DNA from 3 places in the Microbacterium sp. NPDC057944 genome. Region 3 is predicted to be linked to each of the others. Evidence: riboswitches for the same ligand, from Rfam matches in the RefSeq annotation. Region 3 holds a riboswitch; each other region holds the start of a gene.
The links. Region 3 has a riboswitch for thiamine pyrophosphate ahead of thiM (hydroxyethylthiazole kinase). Riboswitches for the same ligand answer to the same signal wherever they lie in the genome.

Region 1: another riboswitch for thiamine pyrophosphate. It lies ahead of ACFVRO_RS02795 (MFS transporter); the one in region 3 lies ahead of thiM (hydroxyethylthiazole kinase).
Region 2: another riboswitch for thiamine pyrophosphate. It lies ahead of ACFVRO_RS06180 (ECF transporter S component); the one in region 3 lies ahead of thiM (hydroxyethylthiazole kinase).

Annotation. Positions count from the first base shown of each region.
Region 1 covers NZ_JBHVPJ010000001.1:630,219-636,150, forward strand. Annotated here, with positions in the region: gene ACFVRO_RS02780 (GTP pyrophosphokinase family protein) at 1-372, opposite strand, end outside; gene ACFVRO_RS02785 (DUF262 domain-containing protein) at 376-1,389, opposite strand; gene ACFVRO_RS02790 (class I SAM-dependent methyltransferase) at 1,560-2,522, shown strand; TPP riboswitch at 2,479-2,585, shown strand; gene ACFVRO_RS02795 (MFS transporter) at 2,580-3,860, shown strand; gene ACFVRO_RS02800 (hypothetical protein) at 3,945-4,418, opposite strand; gene ACFVRO_RS02805 (amino acid ABC transporter permease) at 4,595-5,512, shown strand; gene ACFVRO_RS02810 (amino acid ABC transporter ATP-binding protein) at 5,509-5,932, shown strand, end outside.
Region 2 covers NZ_JBHVPJ010000001.1:1,354,046-1,359,977, reverse strand. Annotated here, with positions in the region: gene ACFVRO_RS06185 (ABC transporter ATP-binding protein) at 1-925, opposite strand, end outside; gene ACFVRO_RS06180 (ECF transporter S component) at 922-1,569, opposite strand; TPP riboswitch at 1,560-1,671, opposite strand; gene ACFVRO_RS06175 (D-alanyl-D-alanine carboxypeptidase) at 1,754-3,304, shown strand; gene ACFVRO_RS06170 (ABC transporter ATP-binding protein) at 3,455-5,656, opposite strand; gene ACFVRO_RS06165 (ABC transporter ATP-binding protein) at 5,707-5,932, opposite strand, start outside.
Region 3 covers NZ_JBHVPJ010000003.1:13,156-19,087, forward strand. Annotated here, with positions in the region: gene ACFVRO_RS17115 (bifunctional hydroxymethylpyrimidine kinase/phosphomethylpyrimidine kinase) at 1-2,017, opposite strand, end outside; gene thiM (hydroxyethylthiazole kinase) at 2,014-2,862, opposite strand; TPP riboswitch at 2,852-2,946, opposite strand; gene ACFVRO_RS17125 (NAD-dependent epimerase/dehydratase family protein) at 2,970-3,935, opposite strand; gene ACFVRO_RS17130 (DUF402 domain-containing protein) at 4,018-4,734, opposite strand; gene pheT (phenylalanine--tRNA ligase subunit beta) at 4,772-5,932, opposite strand, start outside.

The sequences.
Region 1 (5,932 bases), on a different contig from region 3:
AACGAGATGAACGCTTCGGTAACCAACTTCACCGGGCCCAAGACCGTCAGTCTTATTGACAGAGTATTGAGGCATCTCCTGGAAACGACGCTTGAGGATGTCGCCCGCCTGCTCGATCGAGTGATCGAACAGAGTAACGACTCGGGCACCGAGGATGTCAGTCATCTGTTGCGCCGGCCTCCCATAGGCTTTGCGAGAGATCTTTTCCGCGGCAGAGTCAGGATCTTTCGCGCGGACATCAATCATCTGCACGCCATGAGCTCGCCCCGAAAGCGCGTCCTCTAGCTGCTGGCGAACCTCGTCAGCAGCTCTCTCATAGCTTGTGAACTCTGACCGATACCTCGCCAGCCACTTTTCTGCGACGACACCCATGATTTAGGCCTCGCCTGTCACCACTTGCCGAAGGATATCGATACGCGTCCGACGCGGACGAATGTTGTCCGTCTGCCTCGACTGTGCGGCTAGGTAGGCCGCCTTTCGCGGATTCGCCTCATCGTTGTCCAGCAGCTCACGATCGAAGCGAGAAAGACGCTCAAAGAGCTGCTCCGAAGTCGGAAGCGAGTCTCCATCAGCCTCGATTTCGCTAAGCGCCCCGACAAGTGCGTAGAAGTTTGCCGGCCTCTTGATGAAGAGCTGCTTAATGTTCGGAAGGGACTCTCTGATCATCTCCACATACCTCAAGAGACGTTCCTTCAACTGATCACCTTCAACAAACTCAGTTGCATACGCCTCGTAATACAGATCCACCGATTGCTTTTTGTCCTGAGGGCCCTCCTGCAAGAGGATCAGTAGCTCGGCGGCAAACTCATCGTTCTTCATCCTCTTAGCAGCCTGGGGGGAGACGATCCCCATCTGCTTCCACTGGCCCCAGCCGCCGACGCTCTCTGCCAGTCGTTTGAACTCACCATCCTCGCCCGCATGGCGTCGTTCCTGAGGGTTCAGCGCAACGACATAGCGGTTCATCCTTGCGAACATCGCTCGAATCGCGGTAGGAGTGAATCCTGAAAGCTCTTGGATAACAAAGTCATACTCGAGAATCTTCGAGCGGTCGTCGGCAGAGAGCGTCTTCCACCTCAAGCGGCTCCACGACTCGCCTTCAGACTCGGTGAGCGAGAAGCGATTGGCGAGAAAGTCCATCACCGCGGACAACCGTTGCTGTCCATCCACAACTGTGTACTCGATACGACCGGTCTGTACACTCACCGTCCGCTGAAAGTAGAGCACAGGAATGGGATTTCCGGTGAGAATCGTATCCATGAGGTATGCCTTAGCCGGCCTTGGCCATACAGCATTCCGCTGAAACTCCGGACTGAGCTGAAGCTGACCCTCATCGTAGAGCTGCTTAAGGAGACCGATGTCTTTGGTCGTGGTCGCAATCTTCGGGGCCAAGATCTCTCCTCACAGCTCGTTCACGCCGGACCGGCGCACAGTTACTCCACCGACGTTACAGATGAATCAGCCTTGGAACCACAATAGGATCCTGCTCCGCCTCGGTCGCCACCACAGGCCCCCTACCGCACTCCCCCACTCAGGCGTACCCTCACCTCAGAGGTGCACTGATGCCCGTTCCCGACAGCATCTTCTCCGGGTCCATCCCTGAGAACTACGACCGCTACATGGTGCCGCTGATCTTCGAGCCCTATGCGGCCGATGTCGCGCGCCGGGCGGCGGCGCTGGAGCCGCGACGGGTGTTGGAGACCGCGGCCGGAACGGGCGTCGTCCCGCGATTCCTGCTGCCGCTGCTGCCCGCCGGCTCGGCCTATGTCGCGACCGATCTGAGCGCGCCGATGCTGGACTACGCGGCATCCGTCCTGCCCGATCCGCGGCTGCGCTGGCAGACCGCCGACGCGCAGGACCTGCCCTTCGACGACGGCGCCTTCGACCTGGTGCTGTGCCAGTTCGGGGCGATGTTCTTCCCCGACCGCAGGCGCGCCTACCGCGAGGCGCGACGGGTGCTCGAACCCGGCGGGAGCTTCATGTTCGCCGTCTGGGACGCGATCGAGAGGAACGACTTCGCCGACGAGGTGGGGCACGCGCTCGCGGCGATGTTCCCCGCCGACCCTCCGCGCTTCATGGCCCGCACCCCGCACGGCTATCACGACGTCGCCCTGATCGAGCAGGAGGTGCGGGATGCCGGCTTCACCACTGTCACGATCGACACCGTGACCGCGCAGAGCGTCGCACCGTCGGCCCTCGTCGCGGCGACCGCGTACTGCCAGGGCACACCCCTGCGCGGCGAGATCGAGGCGCGGGACCCCGTCGGCCCTCGCGGAGGCGACGGTGCGGGCAGCCGCCGCGATCGCCGCCCGTTTCGGCGACGGCGAGGTGCGGGGGCGGATCCAGGCGCACGTCGTCACGGCCTCGGGCTGACGCGCGACGGGCGAACGGGCGACGAGCGACGAGCGACGAGCGACGAGCGAACGTTTCGTCTCGCTGCGCTCGCTCAACGACCGGGGGGCTGTGCCCCTCCCCTAGACTTCCCTCAACCATGGGAGTCCCGGCAGGGGCTGAGAGGGCGCTGACGCCGCGCCGACCGTCATACCTGATGCGGGTCATGCCGCCGTAGGAAGTCGAGCCATATGTCGCGCCTCATCGCCGAGCCCACCGTCTCCCCCTCTCGAGCCCGCAACGCCGTCCGCGGCGGACTGCTCGGCAACTTCGTCGACCAGGTCGACATCTTCCTACCGGTCATCGCCCTCGCCCCCGCCGCCGCGATCGTGCTGGGTCCCGATGCGGCCGCCGCCCAGACGGGCCTGATCTTCGTCGCCACTCTGCTCGGACGTCCGCTCGGCGCCGCGATCTTCGGGAGCCTCGCCGACCGTCACGGACGAACGAGAACCACCACGGCGGCGATCACCGGCATCGCGATCACGACGCTGCTGATCGCCCTGATCCCCACCCACGACGTCGGCGGCGCGGCGACCCTGTGGGCCTTCGTGGCCCTGCGCTTCGTCGGCGGCGTCTTCCTCGGCGGCGAGTACTCCGCGGCGATCCCCCTCGCCATGGAGTGGACCGCCCCGCGCCGGCGCGGCCTGCTCAGCGGCGGCATCATGGCCATGTCACCCCTCGCCAACGCGTTCATCGCCGGGCTCACGCTGACCCTCGTCCAGGTGCTCGGACCCGACGCCTACGCCGGCTGGGGGTGGCGGATGCCGTTCATCGCCGGCGCGCTGCTCGCCGCGGCGATGCTCTGGTACTACGTCGCCGGCGTCGACGACGCCCCGATCCCGACGAACGGCGCCCGCCGCGCACGTCCGCTCACCGCCATCCTCATCGGTCCGTTCCGCCGCCAGCTGTGGCAGGTGTTCGTGCTGATGACCGGGCTCTGGCTGTTCACCCAGATGGCGATCCCCGTGCTCACCGGGATGCTGCGCGAGGCGCCGCAGGTCGGACCGACGACCGTCCCGTTCATCATGCTGATCGCGACCCTCGTCTCGGCAGCCGCGATGCTCTCCGCCGGCGCGCTCTCGCAGCGGATCGGACGGAGACGCTTCTTCGTGGTCTTCGGTGCGGGGGCGCTCGTCGCCGCACCCCTCGCCTTCGCGTGGGCACTGACCTCGCAGGGCGTCGCCGCCGTGCTCGCGGTGACCGTCGTGCAGATCGTCACGGTCTCGGCCTACGGTCCGGTGGGCGCGTACCTCGCCGAGCGCTTCCCCTCCGCCGTGCGGTCGAGCGGCTACGGGGTCGGGTACTCGCTGTCCCTCGTCGTGCCGGCGCTCTTCCCGTTCTGGCTGCCCTGGTTGCAGAGCACACTCGGCCCGGTCGCGGCGGTCATGGCCGTGCTCGCCGCGGCATCCGCTCTCCTCGTGATCGGTGCGCTCCTCGGCCCCGAGCCGGATCGGACCGCAGCTCTGGAGTGAGCGACGCGTGAGGAGTCAGAGAACGTCGGATCCGGACGGTCGGATGCCGCGATCTCTGACTCCTCACGGCCCGGATACCCCGGGTCAGTCCTTCGGGACGTTCTCGTCGGAGCTGTAGTTGCCGTCGCCCGACAGCGAGAGCGCACTGAACCGGATGGGACGCGTCACGCTCTTGAAGTCGAGAGGGCAGTGGCGCAGCCCGGCCGGGATGTACAGCGCACCCGACGTCGTGACCGAGTACGTCTCGCCGTCGAGGTCGATCAGCAGTTCGCCGCCGAGGTCGTGCGGGTTCTCCGGGTCGGACCCGGTCCAGATGAGCACTTCGTCGTAGTCGTGCTCGTGCTCGTTGACCCAGTGGCTGGGCTCGTCGGTGGGGTTGATCCACGAGTAGGTCATGTGGACCTTCGCTCCGGGGACGTCCGCCGCGCGCATCAGGGCGAACGCGTCGCCGATGTGGGCGGGGCGGGGCTCTCCGGTGCCGATGGCGCCCTCGTTCACGAGGTCGTCGGTGGTGTCCTGCATGTGCCGGACGAACAGGTGCTCGTACTTCGCTGTCACGACTGCTTCCTTTCAGATCGGGCGGCCCGCATCGCCGAGATCAGGGGATGCGGATGCCGCCGCCTTCGACGCTAGGTACCCGTCCGACGCCCCGACCAGGGACTTCCATCGCCTGTCCTGGTACGTCCGCGGGGTACCTTCCCCGCACCCTCCCCGCCCGCACGACAATGTTCGACATGACCTCACCGAACGTGCTGTCCGACGACGCGCAGCGCACCCTCCCCGACCTGGACCGGCTCGTCGGCCTCCCCCTGCGCCGCAAGCCCCGCATCCTCAGCCGCTGGATCCCCGCCGTCCTCTTCGGCGCCGTCGCCCTCGCGATCGGCTGGACCGTCGTCAGCGCACCCGCTCTGAGCTGGCCCGTCGTCGGCGACTACCTCTTCAACCCGCGCATCCTCAGCGGCGTGCTCCTCACCCTCGTGTTCACGGTGCTGACCTTCGTGATCGGCCTCCTGCTGGGCGTGCTCCTCGCCGTCATGCGCCAGGCCGGCAACCCCGTGCTCACCGTCCTCGTCACCGGCTACGTGTGGATCTTCCGCGGCACCCCGCTGCTCGTCCAGCTCGTCTTCTGGTTCAACCTCGCGCTGCTGCTGCCGTTCATCGGCATCCGCATCCCCGCATGGGGCATCGTGATCGGCGGAGAGACGAACGCCATCGTCACCCCCTTCCTCGCTGCGCTCATCGGGCTGGTGCTGCACACCGCCGCCTACATGGCCGAGGTCGTACGCGGCGGGTTCCTCGCGGTGCCTCCCGGCCAGACGGATGCCGCGAAGGCGCTGGGCATGACGACGCTCGGTGCACAGTGCCGCATCGTGATCCCGCAGGCGATCCGCGTCATCCTGCCCCCTCTGGGCAACCAGTTCATCGACATCCTCAAGGCGACGTCGATCGTCTCGGTGATCGGCGGAGGCGACCTCATGACCCAGGCCCAGCAGATCTACGGACAGAACTACCAGGTCATCCCCCTGCTTGTCGTCGCCTCGCTCTGGTACCTGGTGCTGGTCACCGCGGCGAGCATCGGACAGTACTTCCTCGAACGGTCCGTCGACCGCTCGAGACGACGCGTCGCGATCGCGAAGGAGGCCGCACTGTGACCGGCAACGCCCTCACCCTGCGCGGACTACGCAAGGCCTTCCACGGCACCACGATCCTCGAATCCATCGACCTCGACGTCGCCCCCGGCGAGGTCATCTGCATCATCGGACCCTCCGGCGGCGGCAAGTCGACGCTGCTGCGCTGCATCAACCATCTCGAACCCCTCGACGCCGGCATCGTCCTCGTCGAGGACGAGCTCGTCGGCTGCGCGGTCGAGGGCGAGCACCTCGTCGAGACCGGCGACCGCCAGACCAGCAGGGTCCGCCGCCGCATGGGCATGGTGTTCCAGCAGTTCAACCTCTTCCCTCACCTGACGGCGCTGGAGAACGTGACGATCGGTCCGATCAGGGTCCTGAAGGAGCCGAGGAGGGATGCCGAGCAGCACGCCCGCGCCCTCCTCGACCGCGTCGGACTCGGGC
Region 2 (5,932 bases), on a different contig from region 3:
CCGCCCCGTTCGGGCCGGTGATGCCGATCGCCTCCCCCGCGTGCACGTCGAGGTCGAAGGGACCGGCGACCTGGATGCCGCGGCTGCGCGCCACAGTCAGCGCGTGCGCATGCAGCAGGAGCTCACCCGGTCCGTGCGCCGGCGGAGGGGGAACGGCCGGCGGATGACCGGGCACCCAGACCCCGGATGCGGCGAGCTCGGCGCCGCGCGCGCCGAGCACCTCGTCGGGAGTCCCGTCTGCGAGGACGACGGTGCCTTCGGGCTCCGCGCCGAGCACGATGACCCGGTCGACCAGGGGCAGCCACACGTCGATGCGGTGCTCGATCACGACGAGGGTCGCCCCGGTCGCGTCGAGGGCGGCGGCGACCGCATCCCGCACATCCCGCACCCCCTCGGGGTCGAGGTTGGCGGTCGGCTCGTCGAGCAGGATCGCTCCGGGGCGCATCGCGATCACGCCCGCCAGCGCCAGCCGCTGCTTCTGCCCTCCCGAGAGCGCCGCTGTCGAGCGGTCGAGGGGCACGTCGAGCTCGACGGCATCCATCGCCTCGCGCACCCGCGACCAGATCTCCTCGCGGGGCACGCCGAGGTTCTCGCATCCGAAGGCGATGTCGTCGCCGACCCTCGCGAGCATGGTCTGCGTGTCGGGGTCCTGCAGCACCATCCCGACGCGGCCCCGGCTCTCCGTCGCGGGAACGCCGTCGACGAGGAGCGCTCCGTGCGTCTCCCCCTCGTCGGCGCCGCCGAGCACGCCGCCGAAGCCCTGCAGCAGCGTGGACTTGCCCGAGCCGGAGGCGCCGAGCAGAAGCACCCGCTCCCCCGGCTCGATTCGCAGTTCGACCTCGCGCACGGCCCAGCGCAGCCGGGTGGCGTAGCGCCATCCCCAGCCGCGCGCATCGAGCGCGGCGGGGTTCACCCGGGCGGTCACACTCGTGCGGTGACCTCGCGGCCGGCCGCGAACCGGCTCAGGGCGCCGGTGGCGGCGAGTCCGCGGGCGATCAGCCAGGCGCCGAGCCCGGCGATCACCGCACCGGAGATGGTCGTCGAGGAGATGTAGACGGCGGTGAAGAGCGTGTCCGCCCCCGGGTACCAGAGGATGCGGTCGTTGATGCCGCACGCGAGCCCCGCGCCGGCGCCGGCCAGCATCGCGACGGGCAGACGCCAGACGCCGTACAGGAACACGAGGAAGATCAGCTCGGCGCCGAGGCCCTGCACGAGTCCGGAGACGATGGTCAGCGGCCCCCACGCGTTGCCGATCAGCGCCGAGATGATCGCGGCGACGAGCTCGGTGTAGAGCGCGGCGCCGGGCTTGCGGACGATCAGCCCGCCGAGGACTCCGGCGATCAGCCACGGACCGGCGAGCAGTCCCTGGACGCCGGGGAGCAGCGCCTCGAGGGCCCCGCTCGGGGTCACGTATCCGACGTTCCACAGCAGGAAGATCGCCGCGCAGGCGACGGCGACGACGCTGGCCACGACGATGTCGACGACGCGCCACCGCCAGAGCTGTGCGTTGCGCAGGCCTGTGGCCGTGGATGCCGCTTCGGTGCGGGACCGGTGCGTGGACGTACTCATCTGAACTCCTCCCTGCGCCGGCATGATCCGGATCAGGTTCGACGGTCGAAGCGCGATTCGCTCCCTCTCAGCCCGGCTCGCCGGACTCCCGTGGTTGTGCTCTCGATCATACCCAGTGCCGACACTCCGCGCTCCCCTGTTGCGGCACCGCGGTTCTCACGGGAGAGTTCGGTACCGTAAGCAGGTGACCGCTCCTGACTCCGCCGAGGCCACCGCTCCCCTGGGCGATGCCCCGATCGACGCCGCCGCAGACGCGGACACGTCGGCCATCGACGCGGAGCTCGACCGGGTACCAGCGATCCCGGATGCTGCGGCTCACGACTCCGAGCTGGAGCAGCTGGTCGCGGACGCAGAGGCCCCCGCCGCTCAGTGGGCGAGCGAGGGCGGAGCGGCGACCGCACTCACCTGGGTGGATGCGGCATCCGTCGCCGACCACTCCCCGACGGCGACGCTCGACGGCGATCAGGTGCGCGAACCTGGGGCCGCGCTCTGGACGGGCGCCCGGCTGCGCCCCGCCGCGGCGGGTCCAGGCGTGCTCGTGCCGATCGGCATCCTCGCCGCACTGGCCGCCTCCTACGCGGGCACGACCCTGCTGTGGCCGCTGCACGAGGTCGCGCCGACCGTGAAGACGGCGGAGTTCCAGGCGACGGCCGCTCCGGCAGCGGCCATCACGTGGCCGACGCAGGGCAGTGCGGCGGTCGGCATCCAGGGCATCGGAACGGTCGCCTCGTCGCCGGATCCGGCCGTCATCGCGAGCATCACCAAGGTGGTCAGCGTGCTCATGGTGCTGGATCAGATGCCGCTCGCCGTCGGCGAGCAGGGTCCGTCCTTCTCCTTCACCAAGGCCGACAGCCAGTCGTATCTCGCGTACAAGCGCAGCGACCAGTCGGCGCTCGACGTGCCCGTCGGGGGTTCCCTGACGGAGTTCCAGATGCTGCAGGGCATCCTGCTCGGCTCGGCGAACAACTACATCGACCGCCTCGCGAAGGAGATCTGGGGCTCGGACAAGGCTTTCGCTGACGCCGCGGCGACCTGGCTCAGAGATCGCGGCATCCAGGGCATCACGATCCTCTCGCCCTCCGGATTCGACGAGCGCAACACGGCGACCCCCGAGGCGCTGATCGCCGTGGCGGAGCGGGCGATGCAGAACCCCGTGTTCGCGGGGATCGTCGGCACGCCCTCGGTCGAGCTGCCGGGCGCCGGACTCGTGAAGAACACGAACGGGATGCTGTCGGACTCCGGTGTGGTCGGCATCAAGACCGGCACCCTTCACGAGAGCTGGAATCTGCTCACCGCGAAGGACGTGGTCGTCGACGGCACGACCGTGCATCTCTACGCCTCGGTGCTCACGCAGGCCGATGACGACATGCGTCTCGCGTCGACCCGGTCCCTGTTCTCGCAGGTCGAGGACGCGCTGCAGGCCGAGGCCCCCGCGGTGGCGAAGGGAACCGTCGTCGGAGAGGTGGACACCCTGTGGGGTGCGTCCACCGAGATCGTGACGGATGCCGACGCCGAGGTCGTGCTGTGGGACGCCGCCGCGGCGGAGGCGACGCCCGAGTTCGATCTGGGCGAGAAGAGCAAGGCGGGCGCCGAGGTCGGCACGTTGACCGTCGCCGGCCCCCTCGACACGGCGACGACGCCGCTCACTCTGAAGAAGAAGCTCGAGGGGCCCAGTGCCTGGTGGCGTCTCACCCACCCCCTGGAGCTCTTCGGCCTGACCTCCGTCAAGCGCTAGTCGGAGCCAGGCACACAAACCCAGGGCCCACGGCCCCGGAGCGCACAGCCCGAAGCACGCGAAAGCCCCAGACGCACAACCTCCGGGACACAGCCCTGAGCACGCGAAAGCCCCGCCCCGAGTGACCGGGGCGGGGCTTTCGCGGTGAACTCAGGCCCTGTTGTCGCCGGAGTCCGAACGCTCGATGAGCGACTCCGCCGAGGCGACCTCCGCTGCCGGGCTCTGCGCGCCGACCGAGGCGCCGACGCGCGCGGCATCGGCCTCGGCCTCGGCGTCGCCGGCGACGACCACGGGGGTCGTTCCGGTGAGCGCCTCTTCGGCGTCGATGTCGGCCGCGGCCTGCTCGAACTGCGACTGGTACAGACGCCAGTAGGCGCCCTGCGCGGCGATGAGCTCGTCGTGCGTGCCCTTCTCCACGATGTCGCCGTGCTCCATCACGAGGATGAGGTCGGCGTCACGGATGGTCGACAGGCGGTGCGCGATGACGAAGGACGTGCGTCCTTCTCGGAGCGCCGCCATCGCGTGCTGCAGCAGCAGCTCGGTGCGGGTGTCGACCGCCGACGTCGCCTCATCGAGGATGAGGATCGACGGCTGCGCGACGAACGCCCTGGCGATGGTGATGAGCTGGCGCTCGCCGGCCGAGACGTTCGACGCGTCTTCGTCGAGGACCGTGTCGTAGCCCTCGGGGAGAGCGTGCACGAACCGGTCGACGTACGTCGCCTTCGCGGCGGCGAGCACCTCGTCGTCGGTCGCCGTGGAGCGGCCGTAGCGGATGTTCTCGCGGATGCTCCCGGCGAACAGCCACGGATCCTGCAGCACCATTCCGGTGCGCGAGCGCAGGTCGTCGCGGGTCATGTCCGCGATGTCCTGCCCGTCGAGCAGGATGCGTCCGCCGCTGAGCTCGTAGAACCGCATGATCAGGTTGACCAGCGTGGTCTTTCCCGCGCCGGTCGGGCCGACGATCGCGACGGTCTGCCCTGGCTCGACCTGGAACGACAGGTCGGTGATGAGCGGACGGTCCTCCGAGTAGGAGAACGCGACGTTCTCGAACTCGATGACGCCCTTGCCGTCGACGACCGTGGGGGCGTCGTCGGCATCCGGCTCCTGCTCGTCTTCGTCGAGCAGCTGGAAGACGCGCTCCGCGGAGGCGGTTCCCGACTGCACGACCGCTGCCATGCCGCCGAGCTCTGCCAGCGGCTGGGAGAACTGCTGCGAGTACTGGATGAACGCCTGCACGTCGCCGAGGCGCAGCTGGCCGTTGGCGACCATGAGGCCACCCAGCACCGCGAGGGCGGCATAGCTGAGGCTGCCGACGAAGGTCATCGCGGGCATGATGATGCCCGAGAGGAACTGCGCCTTGAACGCCGACTGGAACAGCTCCTCGTTCTCGACCTGGAACTTGTCGAGAGCGTCCTGCTCGCGTCCGAAGACCTTGACCAGCGCGTGGCCGGAGAAGGCCTCCTCGACACGGGCGTTCAGGCGTCCGACCTTGCGCCACTGCTGGCCGAAGGCCTTCTGCGAACGCGGGCCGATGACGCCGAAGATGACACCCATCAGCGGGAGCGCGATCAGGGCGACGAGCGCGAGCTGCCACGAGATCGAGAACATCATGATCAGCACGCCGACCACCGTGAGCACGGAGGTCAGGGCGCCGGACAGCGACTGCTGCATGGTCTGCGTGATGTTGTCGATGTCGTTGGTGACCCGCGAGATCAGCTCACCGCGCTGCACCTTGTCGAAGTACGACAGGGGCAGACGGTTGATCTTCGCCTCGACGTCTTCGCGCAGGCGCCACATGGTGCGCACCATGATGACGTTGATGACGTAGCCCTGGATCCAGCTGAGGAGTGCGGCGACCACGTAGATCGCCAGCACCGCGAGGATGATCCAGCGCATGGCCTCGAAGTCGATGCCGTCGCCGACCTTGAAGTCGCGCATCGCGGCGACCTGGTTGGCGAAGTCGTCCTGGCCGAACTGGCGCAGCTGCTCCACGACCTCGCTCTTCGGGGTCCCGACGGGGAACCCGGGGAACGTGTCGGTCTTGCGTCCCAGTTCGTTGGAGAAGAAGCCCGCGTAGACGAGGTTGGTCGCCTCGGCGAGGACCTTCGGGGCCGCCACGGAGAGGAAGACGCCGATGGCGCCGAGGATCGACACGAACACGAACCAGACGGCGGAGGGCTTGAGGAGCCCGATCATCCGCTTGAAGCTCGGTCCGAAGTTGTCGGCCTTGCCCGGCGCGACGCTGTCCCAGTCCCCCGAGTTCTGACGGGCCTGCTCGGCGAGCTCGGCCTCGTACTTCTCCTCCTCGGTGAGCTCGGGCTCGACGGTCGCGGCGGCCTTGGCCGCCGCCATGCGCTCCCGACGGCTCTGCGGCTTCTCGGGGGTCGACGGGTTCTGCGCGCTCATGCGTCCACCCCCAGCTGCGACTCGACGATCTCGCGGTACGTGTCGTTGGTCTCGAGCAGCTCCTCGTGGGTGCCCACGCCGACCATGGTTCCTCCTTCAAGGACGACGATGCGATCGGCATCCGTGATCGTCGAGACGCGCTGCGCGACGACGATCTTCGTGACATGCGGGAGCTCCCGCCACAGCGCCTGTCTCAGGCGGGCGTCTGTGGTGAGATCGAGC
Region 3 (5,932 bases):
ACGCGATCGCCGTCTCCGTCGCGGCTTCGAAACCGGGGTCGGCGTAGGTCGCGAGCCAGGACGCGTACGGATGCCGTGGATCGCGGGCGTACTCCCCGGACTCCCCCGCGTGCAGACGCCGACCGAGGTCGGTGTAGAGCCAGAAGCAGGGCAGGATCGCCGCGATGAGCTCGGCGTAGTCGCCCCCGAAGGCGACGGAGCGCAGGTGGTCGAGGTAGGCCGTCGTGGTCGGGGCGGGCGCGGCGGAGAACGTCTCCTGGCCGACGCCCGTCGCGGGGGTCAGCCAGGAGGCGTGCAGCTCGAGCTCTCCGACGATCGCCCCGTGTGCGGACTCCGCCCAGAACGCCTGCTCCGCCGACGACGGCGCCAGGCGGGACGCCTCCGCCAGCACTCTGGCGTACTCCCGCAGGTACAGCGCGTCCTGCGCGAGGTAGAACACGAACGCGTCCCGATCCAGCGTTCCGTCGGCGAGGGCACGGATGAACGGGAGCTCGTCGATGCCGGAGCGGATGCCGGAGATGCCCTCCCACCAGTCCGCGCGGACCTCGCCGGGGGTGGGTCGGGTGTCGAGTCCGCCGCGGGACCACAGGCCTGCGAAGTGGTGCACCGGACCGTGTCCGCGTCCGACACGGAGTTCGTGGCTCTCGCGCAGCGCCTCTCTCAGCCAGGTGCGCGCTCCGGCGACGGCATCCGCCGGGCTCTCCCCCCTCGCGAGCAGCGTGGCCAACGCGGAGGACAGCGAGCAGCCGGTGCCGTGCGTGTGCGGGGTGTCGATGCGGGCGCCGGAGAACTCGCGCCGCACCCCGGCGCCGATCAGCGCGTCCGGGGTCTCCGCGCCGGTGAGGTGCCCGCCCTTGACGAGCACCTGGGCGCCGATCTCGGCCGACAGATCCTCCGCCGCGGCGAGCGCCTCCTCCCAGCCTGCGATCCGACGGGAGGTCAGCACGGCGAGCTCGGTGAGATTGGGGGTGACGACGTCGGCACGGCTCAGCAGTCCGCGCAGCGCTCGCTCGGCCGCCGCGTCGAGCAGGCGGTCCCCGCTGGTGGCGACCATGACGGGATCGATCACGACGATCGGCGGGCGCACCCTGTCGAGCCAGTCGGCCACCGCGCCGATGACCTCCGCGTCGGCGAGCATGCCGATCTTCACGGCGTCCACGACGATGTCGTCCGAGATCGCGTCGAGCTGCGCGCGCAGGAACTCCGTCGGCGGCACGTGCACGGCGCTGACGCCCTGCGTGTTCTGCGCGGTGAGTGCGGTGAGGACGGCCATGCCGTATCCCCCGTTCGCCGCGATCGACTTCAGGTCGGCCTGGATGCCCGCCCCTCCCGACGGGTCGCTGCCGGCGATGCTGAGCACCCGCGGCACCCCCGCTGCACGCCAGCGGCGGAGGAGGCCTCGCGCCGCCGCCGCCGGATCATCGGCGGCGCACAGGGCCGACACGACCGCGAGACCGGCGGCGCCCGCCTCGCGCAGAGGCTCGGCGTCGTCGATGCCGACGCCGCCGATCGCCACGCACGGCAGCGGAGTGGCCGCGGCCACCGCCGCGAAGCCCTCGATGCCGAGTGCCGGCGGATGGTCGGGCTTGGTGCTTGTCGGTCGGATGACGCCGACGCCGAGGTAGTCCACGGTGCCCTCCGGCAGCTCTCCGAGTGCGGCGAGGTGCTCAGGGCTGTTCGCGGTGAGACCGATGAGGGCGTCGGGGCCGAGTGCGGCGCGGGCGCGCAGCACCGAGGAGTCCCCCTGTCCGAGGTGCACGCCGTCGACGCGGGCGCCTGCGGCACGAGCGGCGAGCGCGGCGTCGAGCCGGTCGTTCACGACGAGGAGCGCTCGACCGTCGATCACCCGGGAGAGCTCGACGAGCTGCGCGGTCGTCTCGGCATCCGTCGCCCGTTTGTCGCGCAGCTGCACGATGCGCACTCCCCCGTCGACGGCCATCCGCACGGTCTCCACGACGCCGCGTTCTCCGCACAGCCCCGGATCGGTGACGAGGTACAGAGAGAGGTCGGCGATCACAGCGCGCCGCCCTCGACGCGCGCCGCTCCGGCGAGATCGTCAGGGTGCACGGCGGCGAGCGCATCGAGCAGTGCGACCGCGAAGCTGCCCGGGCCCGCGGATGCCGCAGCGGCGCGCTCGGCGGCGATCGTGTAGACGAGGCTGGCCGAGGCGACCGCGGTGAGCGCATCGGCTCCCGTGGTCCGTGCGGCCCCGAGGAACGCAGCCATGACGGCGCCGAGAGCGCAGCCGCCTCCGGTGACCCTGGTGAGCAGCTCGTGTCCGTTCGCGAGCCGCAGTACGCGCTGCCCGTCGGTGATCAGGTCCACCGGCCCCGACACCGCGACGATGCTGCCGAAGCGCGAGGAGAGCGCGACCGCGGCGTCGGCGGCGGCATCCGTGGTGTCGGTGGCGTCGACCCCACGTCCGCCTGCGCTGAGACCGGCCAGTGCCAGGATCTCCGAGGCGTTGCCTCGGATGGCCGTCGGGCGCAGCGCCACGAGCTCCTGCGCCAGCGCCGTGCGCACCGGGAGCGCGCCGATGGCGACGGGGTCGAGCACCCAGGGCGTGCCGGACGCCGCGGCTCCGGCCGCCGCCTCCAGGCTCGCCGCTCGCTGCTCGGGGTTCGGCGTGCCGAGATTCACGAGCAGGCCGGAGGCGACGCCGGCGAACATCCCGGCCTCGCCGACGATGTCGACCATCGCGGGGGCCGCGCCGACGGCGAGGAGCACGTTGGCCGTGAACCCGGTGACGACGGCGTTGGTGATGCAGTGCGTGAGAGGAGGCGCCTCTCGCAGCACCCCCAGCAGCGTGGCGGCCTCGAAGACGAGATCGGAGGCGGATGCAGGACGCAGAAGATCGCTCATGCGACATTCCCTTCGCTAGTGCTAACTAGATCAGGTTCGACGGGTCTGTTCTCAGCCGCGGATGCGGCACCCCGTGTCACTGCTCGCAGTCTAGCGAAGAGCGCGGGTCACCCGAGCTCGGCGAGCAGCTCCAGCTCGTGGGATCGGGTGAGCCCCGCGCGCCGCTCGCGGTCGACGCCGCGTGCTCGTTCGTCCGCGAGAACCGCGTCCACGGTGTCCGCGAGCGGACGCAGCGTCCCGCCGTCGGAACGATAGGCGGCGTTCGAGCGCGTCATGAAACCGGTCATCTCCGCCGGCAGCCACAGCGGCAGCGAGCGCTCCCCCATCCAGTACTCGACGCCGTGCTCCACGAGCCATCCCTCGTCGGCGGACACCGTGGCGCCGGCATGCCCCGCCACCGCGCGGAACAGTGCGAGCACCTCGCCGAGCGGATGCTCGTCGCCGATCGTGTTCACCGCACCGGTCGATGCCGTGGCGGCCACGTACGCCGCGAGATCATCGACGTCGATCACCTGCGTCGTGCGCCCCTCGGTCGGCGGCAGCAGCACCGTCCCGTCGCCCGCGCGGTCGAAGGCCGCGGCCCAGTATCCGAACCGATCGCTGGGGTCGCCCGCGCCGACGATGAGTCCGGGTCGCACGATGAGCGCCCGGTCTGCGAGAGTGCGCACCGCGTCCTCCGCCGCGACCTTCTGCGGACCGTACTCGTACTCGTCCCCCGGTTCGGCGGCGATGTGCAGCGGAGCGGACTCGTCGGCGCCGACCGTGACGTCGTCGGAATAGGCGGACATCGACGAGACGTACGTCCAGCGTGCGGCTCGGTCTCCGAGCGCCTCGACGGCGGCGACGACATGGTCGGCTCGGGAGGAGATGTCGATCACACGGTCCCAGTCACGGACGGCCGCCTCCGCGTATGCGTCGGGCTCATCGCGGTCGGCCCGCACGAGAGCAGCCCCGCTCGGCGCCGTGCGTGCGCCACGGGCGAGGCACGTGACCTCGACACCGTCGTCGATCAGCCGTCGCGCGATGCGGCCGGAGAGCCAGCCGGTCCCGCCGAGGATCAGTGCAGTCGTCATGCGTCCATGTCATCAGCATCCGCCTCCGCACGGAAGCCCGTTCCGCCCAGAGCAGAGCGCCGACACCGCAACAGAGCAGACCTCAGGGGCGCCGCAGCCCCTCCAGGCCGCGAAGCTCGGGGAGGGTCCACGTCGGGTCGGGGCGCCATGCGACCCACTCCGGGTCGAAGGGCCAGTCGCCGTCGTGGAAGGACTGGATCGCGGCATCCGCATGCCTCTCGATCTGCGCGGCCTGCTCGCAGGTGAGCCGACCCTGCACGATCGCCGCGGCGACCTCGTCTTCGTCCTTGAGATGAACCGTGCGGTCCGCCGCGATCCAGACGTCGAGGATGTGATCCGAGGAGTAGGTGTCGCGGTCGGTGCGCAGGTGGGCGTTCTCCAGATTCACGTACCAGCCGTCGAAGCGCCAGTCGCCGTCATCCGCGTGCGTCCAGAACAGGCACACCGACCAGGGCGCTCCGGCCGGAGCGATGCGCAGGCTGCCGCCGCCCCACCATGCCTCGACGATCCTCGTGCGGCCGTCGAGCCAGCGCCGCTCCAGCGGGATCGAGCGCACACGCTCGCCCGTGACCGTGCCCTGAGCCTCCTGCAGCGTGCCGGAAGCGAGCCAGGCCACGAGACCGCGCTCATCGTCGCGCACGACGCGCATGGGGCTGATCGTCGAGGGATCTCCCGGCTGCCAGCCGGGCGCGCGGTAGTGCCAGTCGATCTGCTCTCCCGGCGTGAGGAACGGACCGTCGCCGAGCGGACGGGCGCCCTCGGGAACGGCCGCCGGGGTGCTGTGCGGGAGGATGCTCATCCCGACACGCTACCCCGGCGCCGTGCCGGAACCGGGCTCAGTCGCGCAGCGCGGCGCCGAACCGCTCCGCCGCGACCGCGACCCCGGCGAGCTTGGCCTCCGTGGCCTCCGCCGCGGTCAGCGTGCGGTCGTCGGCGCGGAAGCGCAGTGCGAACGTGAGGCTCTTGGACCCCTCGGGAACGCCCTCGCCGCGGTAGTCGTCGACCAGTCGCAGGGACTCGAGCATGGGCCCCGCCCCCTCGATGAGAGCGGCACGGACCTCCCCAGCGGGGACCTCCGCAGGCACCGTGAGCGACACGTCCTGCGTCGCCGCGGGGAAGGTCGACAGCGAGGCCGCGACCGTCCCTCCCCCGGCGAGCGAGAGGATGCCGTCGAGATCGAGCTCGAGCACCGTCGCGCGACCGGGCAGATCGGCGTCCTCGGAGACCGCGGGGTGCAGCTCGCCGACGTAGCCGACCTCCACATCCCCGATGCGGAGCGCACCGGCACGGCCGGGGTGGAGTGCGGCGCGCTGCGTCTGCACCACGTCGATCTCGACGCCCGCCGCCGCGGCGATCACGCGCACGGCGTCGAGGGCCTCGGAGAGACCGGCCGCCTCGGCTGCTCGGCCCGGCTGGCGCGCCGACACGTTGCCCGTGAACAGCGCCGCGACGTGACGGTGCTGCGGCGGGATCGACGCGTTCAGCTCTGCGAGCGTCTCGTCCGACGGACGCACGCCGAGCGGCGGCACCTCGTCGGTGCCGTAGACGACGCCGGGCTCAGGCAGGAAGACGACGCCGGTCTCGAAGATCGCGAGGTCCGTGAAGCCGCGCGAGATGTTGCGATGCGCGATCTGCAGCAGCCCGGGGATCAGCGAGCGCCGCAGGTACGGTGCCTGGCCGTCGAGGGCGTTCGCAAGGCGGATGCTGGGCAGGTGCTCGCCTGCGGCGGAGCCGTGCAGATCGTTCTGCGACTCGTTCGTGAACGGGAACGCGGACGTCTCGACGAGTCCTGCGGACGCGAGCGCGTTCGCGACCCGGCGGCGACCCTGCTGGTGCGCGGTGAGTCCGCGGCCGGAGGGCGGCGTGGGCAGCACCGACGGGATGCGGTCGAGCCCGTGGATGCGCGCGACCTCCTCGGCCAGCGTCCACTTGTCCGTGAGGTCGGGACGCCAGGTGGGCGGGATGACCGTCCAGCCGGCGTCGGTCGCGGTGACTTC